One region of the Pseudoalteromonas sp. Angola-4 genome, then DNA from elsewhere that is predicted to be linked to it. Evidence: predicted binding sites of a transcription regulator. Region 1 holds the regulator's gene; the other holds the start of a gene.

What was found. The regulator FliA, encoded in region 1, starts transcription of late flagellar genes. The targets are predictions, from matches to a motif close to CTAAAGNTNNNNNNNNNNNNGCCGATA.
Region 2: pomA (flagellar motor protein PomA) is a predicted target of FliA. The motif match lies at 1,796-1,822, and genes of this name have one in related genera.

What each region holds. Positions count from the first base shown of each region.
Region 1 is NZ_JAQREK010000013.1:70,797-74,198, forward strand. Features, by position in the region: gene PSH48_RS14725 (chemotaxis protein CheA) at 1-604, opposite strand, end outside; gene PSH48_RS14730 (protein phosphatase CheZ) at 620-1,387, opposite strand; gene cheY (chemotaxis response regulator CheY) at 1,403-1,786, opposite strand; gene PSH48_RS14740 (RNA polymerase sigma factor FliA) at 1,828-2,538, opposite strand; gene PSH48_RS14745 (MinD/ParA family ATP-binding protein) at 2,565-3,402, opposite strand, start outside.
Region 2 is NZ_JAQREK010000011.1:140,981-144,382, reverse strand. Features, by position in the region: gene PSH48_RS13790 (flagellar motor protein MotB) at 53-973, opposite strand; gene pomA (flagellar motor protein PomA) at 976-1,743, opposite strand; gene PSH48_RS13780 (exodeoxyribonuclease VII small subunit) at 2,059-2,301, shown strand; gene ispA ((2E,6E)-farnesyl diphosphate synthase) at 2,304-3,191, shown strand; gene dxs (1-deoxy-D-xylulose-5-phosphate synthase) at 3,294-3,402, shown strand, end outside.

The sequences.
Region 1 (3,402 bases):
GGCTTTGGCCTTTGCCGTGTAGCTCATCGAGTAAGCTTTCAAATTCATCTTCTGTAATTTCATCAATTTGCGTGCTATCTGCTGAAGGGCTTGGACCTGCCACATCAAATAGTTCATCAAATGCAAATGGGTCTTCATCATCTGTTGCGCTAACGGGAGCTGCGGGTTCTTGTTCAACAACTTCGGGGGCTGTTTCAGTAAGCTCGTCATCCGTAGGCGGTTGACCAAGTTTGTGAAGGGTTTCTAATAATTGAGGGTCTGCTGGGTCTGGCTGTTCGCGGTTTTGAATAGTGGCAAACATTTCATTAATGGTATCTAGTGCTTGTAAAATCACATCCATTAATTCTGAATTAACAGTTCTAACCCCTTGGCGTAAGAGATCAAATACGTTTTCAGCACCATGACAGGCATCAACAAGCTCAGTCATAGCTAAAAAGCCTGCCCCTCCTTTTACGGTATGAAAGCCCCTAAAAATAGCATTTAGTAACTCAGTATCTTCTGGGTTATTTTCTAGCTCAACTAACTGTTCAGATAAAAGCTCTAGGATTTCTCCAGCCTCTACAAGAAAGTCTTGTAAAATATCTTCATCGACTTCAAAGCTCATGCAGTTACTCTCCTCTTAGAAGCCCAAACTTGATAATAGGTCATCGACCTCGTCTTGGTCAGATACAACATCATTTCGCGACTCTTTATCAATAATAGGGCCTTCAGGACCTGCTAATGTTTGTGCGGCAACCAGTTCTTCTGTTTCTTGTTGTTCTTTACTTTCAGCAATGCTGTCATCTTGTGCAGCAAATGCTGTTAAAAGGTGGATTAAACTTTCTTCTACTTCTCTGACTAATTCAATTACACGGCGGATAACCTGGCCGGTTAAATCTTGAAAATCCTGCGCCATTAGTACATTAGTCATTAAAGTTTGCAACTCATCGGTTTTATGATGAGAGCTGTTCATAAACTTGTCGATGCTGTGGCATAAGGTTTTAAACTCGCCCAGCTCTATTTCGCGGTTCATAAGCCTATCCCAAGTAGGCTTAATATGTGCAATTTCATCTGCTAGCTGCTGCGCAATAGGGAGGCTTGCTTCGACCGCATCCATTGTCTTATTAGCTGCATTTTCTGTCATTTCCATGACATAGTTTAAGCGCTTTTTCGCATCCGGTATTGCATCAGTGGTTAAATCGGTTAAACGCGTATCAAGTTCAAAGCTTTTAAGGGCTTCGTGTAATTGGCGTGTTAACTTACCTACTTCAGCAAAAAGCTGCGATTGCTCTTGAGAGGCAGTATCTAAAATTAATTGATCTGCTTTATCTTGCTCACCGTTTTCTAAAAAAACGACGAGCTGACGAGCTTGTTCTAAAGTAATTTGAGGCGCAGCTGGTGCTGACATAAGCCTCTCCTCTCATTAACCTAAGCGTTCAAACACTTTTTCTAATTTAGTTTTCAAAGTACCAGCAGTAAATGGCTTAACAATATAGCCATTAACACCTGCTTGCGCTGCCGCTATTATTTGTTCTTTTTTAGCTTCTGCCGTCACCATTAAAACCGGAATATGTTTTAATTTTTCGTCAGCTCTAATGGCTCTTAGCAAGTCAATACCCTGCATGCCTGGCATGTTCCAATCGGTTACAACAAAGTCAAAAACCTGATTTTGCAACATAGGTAATGCTGTAGAACCATCGTCAGCTTCTTGAACATTCGTGAACCCTAGGTCACGCAACAGATTTTTTATAATACGTCTCATTGTAGAGAAATCATCAACAACAAGAATTTTCATGTTTTTATCCAAAACATCCTCCGGTGAGGTCTTAACCTATAATTTACTTACTACTAGTTTATCCAGTCATTGATTTTTGCTTTGAGCTTAATCATCGCCTGACCATGTATCTGACTTACACGCGATTCACTTACATCGAGTATATGCCCAATTTCTTTTAAATTCATTTCATCGTTGTAATACAAAGAAAGCACCATTGCATCTCGCTCTGGTAAAGACTTTATTGCCTCTAACAATGAATTATTAAACCGTTCATTTTTAACATTATTAAATGGTTTGTCTAGCGCTAAATCTTGGCCTGCTGGGCTAATAACATCTTCATCTACCCCTAGGTCTTCTATACCAAGCACTTTACTGGAATTAACATCATTTAAAATATGATGGTATTCTTCTAGCGAAATATCAAGTTTTTCAGCTACTTCAGTATCTTTTGGTTCTCTATTTAAGTTATTTTCTAATTCTGTGATAGTTTCGGCTACTAATCGGCTTTTACGGTGCACCGAACGTGGTGCCCAATCCCCTCTGCGCATTTCATCAAGCATAGCGCCGCGGATACGAATACCAGCAAACGTTTCAAAGCTTGCCCCTTTACTGGCGTCAAAGTTTTTTGAGGCCTCGATAAGGCCAATCATTCCCGATTGGATTAAGTCATCAAGCTGAACGCTAGGAGGAAGACGAGCTATTAAATGGCACGCCACTTTTTTGACAAGCGACGCGTGTTTTTCAACAATCACATTTAAATTTTGTGTTGATTGATATCCCATAGCTCTTTTCACCGATGTTGTCATAATCAGCCGTTTACTAGCTTCTCAATGAAAAACTCTAAATGTCCTGAAGGTTGATTAGGTATAGGCCATTTTACTGCTTTTGTCGCTAATGTTTTAAACGCGACTGCTGCTGGTGAATTAGGGAAAAGATCGACAATTACTTTTTGTTTACGCGTAGATTTACGCATATTTTCATCATATGGAATAGTCGCAACAAGCTCCATAGACACATCTAAAAAGCGGTCTGTTACTTTAGAGAGCTTTGCAAAAAGCTCTTGGCCCTCGCGCATACTGCGCACCATGTTTGCAACAATTTTAAATTTATAAACGCCATGCTCGCGGCTAAGTACTTTAATAAGTGCGTAGGCATCAGTAATAGAGGTCGGCTCATCACACACCACCACCATGACATCTTGCGCTGCACGAGAAAAACTCAGCACCATGTCAGAAATACCAGCGGCGGTATCTACAATTAAAATATCAAATTCGGTATTAAGCTCACTAAAGGCACGAATTAACCCAGCATGCTCAGATGGGGTTAGCTCCACCATACTTTGCGAGCCTGATGTAGCAGGCACGATTTTAATACCGCCTGGGCCTTCAACTAAAATCTCGTCAAGTTCGCACTCACCTGAAAGGACATGAGATAAGTTTTTTTCAACACGTAGTCCTAGCATTACATCACAATTAGCTAGGCCTAAATCGGCATCTAATACTAATACACGATTACCCTGCTGCCCTAAAGCAATAGCAGTATTTAAAGAGACGTTGGTTTTACCCACCCCACCTTTACCGCCAGTGACAGCGATAACTTTTACGCCGTTGTTGTTGTTTTGACTCATTTTGCGCAGGCCGCTTGCT
Region 2 (3,402 bases), on a different contig from region 1:
TTAAGTACCTTAAAAAGAAACTTAATTAGAGAAATTAGCGCCCGCTACTAGCCTAGCGTACATCAATAGGGTCTGACTCTTTAGCTTTACCTTGTAAGATTGATATTTCTACTCGGCGATTTCTACGCCTATCTTCGTTTGAATTATTCGGAACAAGTGGACGAGTATCAGCCCGCCCTACTACCATCATGCGGTTTTTATCAAACCCTTGTACCGTTTGTAATTCGCTTGCTACTGCTACAGCACGCTTTGACGATAAGTCCCAGTTATTAATATATAACTCATTAGAAACCTGAAAATCATCGGTGTGACCCGATACCGTAATTTCTCCAGGTACATCTTTTAATAACTCACCAATATCTTGAATTATGGGCTTAAACTTAGGTTGTAAAAAAGCACTGCCAGAGGGAAATGAGCCATTTTCACGGATACGAATAATGATTTGCTGCCCTAAAGATTCAAGCTCGATTGCACCGTCGATAATTTGTTTTTCGAGCTGTTGCGCTATTTTTTTCACTAACTCGTTAGTTTGTTCTTGATCGGCGGCTGAAGTTGCTTGCTCTGAAGATTGCTGCTGCGATGTACTACGTGACTCGCCACCACGCTTATCGCCACGCTGCTCTTGTCTACCACCAGCAGAGCTTTCATCACCCGCTTGAAACTCTAACATTTGCTGGGTCATTTCAACGGTTTGTTGCTGAATGGTTTCTATCGGGGTAGGTTCAGGCTTACCTGGGGTAAATTCCATAGCAATAACCGAGGTCCCTTTAGGGATATCTTTTACTTCTATTTTGTTTTGCACACCAAATGCAAACTTCATCGAGCCTGCTATTTGCTTAAATTTAAGTACATCCATTTCTGAAAACGCGAGCAAAAGTACAAAAAAGCACATTAAAAGCGACATTAAGTCGGCAAATGTTCCCATCCAAGCAGGCAGACCTGGTGGTGGGCATTTGCACTCTTGATCAGACATGGTTACTCCTCGGTATCTACTTTGCGCTTAGACTCAGCAAGGTAGTTTTTCAATATACCTTCAATTACTTTCGGGTTTTGGCCATCTTGAATACCTAAAATAGCATCCAATATTAGACGCTGATTCATGGCCTCTTCGTCTTTACGAAGCTCCAGTTTTACCTGAATAGGAATAGCCACTACATTTGCTAAAAATGCACCATATAAAGTAGTTAATAATGCCACCGCCATTGCGGGGCCAATGGCTTTAGGGTCATCCATGTTAGATAACATAGCAACTAAGCCTATTAACGTTCCTATCATACCCATTGCAGGGGCTATATCGGCAAGTGACTTAAATAAACCGGCGCCCAGTTCGTGACGAGTAGTGGTTAAAGAAATGTCTTTTTGAAGCGTGGCACGAACTACATCAGCATCGTGACCATCAACGAGCATATCTACACCTTTGCGCATAAAAGGGTTTGGTATTTCGGCTTCTTCGAGGGCTAAAAACCCCCCTTTACGGGCTGAATCAGCAAGTTCAACTGCTTTTTCAATCAGCTCTTCTGGCGATTCGATTTTAAACATAAATGCTTTACCAACAACTTTACCTATGCCCAAAAACTGCGACAAGGTAAAGTTTGATAACACAATAAATAGTGAGCCACCAAATACAATTACACTAGAAGGCGCATCGGCAAACATCCCCATTTCACCGCTACTACTCATAAACATGGACATGACAATTAAACCAATTGCGCCAAGGATCCCAATTATGGTTGCTAAATCCACATTTCCTCCAAAGTATTATACTTTGTTATTCAAACTTTTATTATTAACTGCTTATCGGCAAGATACTGAAATACTTAAGCCATTTTTGAAAAAAGTGTAAAACACTGTGTTTGGCCTAATTTTAGATCAAGATACCCTACTCGCCTAGCGACTGATTAATTTTATTGTACACAGTGAGCACTAATACGCATCTTATACATGGTAAAAATACGATTTAAACTGATATAACTCAAAAAACAACGATCATCCTTTGACCTAGTTTAGCATTCCCCCTAAAATTGGCTCCTAAATTTATCATGCTGGCTGAAATTAAACATGGCGACTAAAAAACCTGAAAACCTAAGTTTTGAACAAGCACTCGAAGAACTATCAACCATTGTCGGTGAAATGGAACAAGGTGATTTATCGCTTGAGCAGTCGTTAAAGCAATTTGAGCGTGGTATAGCCTTAGCTAACGCCTCAACGGGTAAGTTACAACAAGCAGAACAAAAAGTGTCTATTTTAATGGGCAATGACGAAAAAGCAGCGCTTACTTCATTTAACAACGATATGGAATAACCGTGAGCATACAAGAAAAAATAGAATGTGCTCAACAAGATGTCGTAAAGACCCTGCAACAGTACTTTGATCAACCCCTTGATACTGCACACACAGTAAAAGAAGCTACGCAGTACGGCTTATTTAACGGTGGCAAGCGTTTACGCCCCTTTTTAGTCTACGCAAGTGGTGAAATGCTCGGAGCTAATAAGCAAGATTTAGATATTCTTGCTGCTGCTATTGAGTGTATTCATAGCTACTCATTGGTGCACGATGATTTACCAGCCATGGATGATGACGACCTTCGCCGTGGACGCCCAACTTGCCATATAGAGTTTGACGATGCGCATGCAATTTTAGCGGGCGATGCACTACAAACATTGGCCTTTGAGCTTATCTCGACTCACAATTTTACCTGCAGCGCATCAACACAAGTAAAAATGATCAGCGCACTGGCTAAAGCATCGGGGCTTGAAGGCATGGTAGGCGGGCAAGGGCTAGATATAGCAGCCACAGATAAAGTGATTACAGTACAACAGCTTGAACGAATTCATAGATTAAAAACGGGTGCCTTAATCAACTGTGCCATTACATTGGGTGCATTATGTAGCGAAAAAGCAGACAAACAAACCTTAGAAAACTTACGTGTTTTTGGGTATGCTATAGGGCTGGCATTTCAAGTGCACGACGACATTTTAGATGTTGAAGGTGACACATTTACTTTAGGTAAGCCACAAGGCTCTGATTTAGCTGCTAATAAAGCAACTTATCCGGCCCTATTAGGTATGCAAGGTGCCAAGCAAATGGCGCAAAATTTAATAGAGCAAGCGCATCAAGCATTAAACAAAATAGATGCTGATACCTCTGTTCTAGCGGCGCTGGCAAACTACCTGATTAAACGTGACCATTGAGTGTTACATATACGTATTGCCATTTAGCACTGACATTATTACTCAACAGCGGTAACAACTAATAAGTTAGCACCGGTGTTAGCGAAGGATAAAATAAATACCATGACACTTGATAGTAGCAAGTATCCATTACTTAACTTGGTTGACGAACCAGCCCACTTACGCGATATAGCGCAAGATAAACTCCCTGCGTTTAGCAACGAGTTACGAG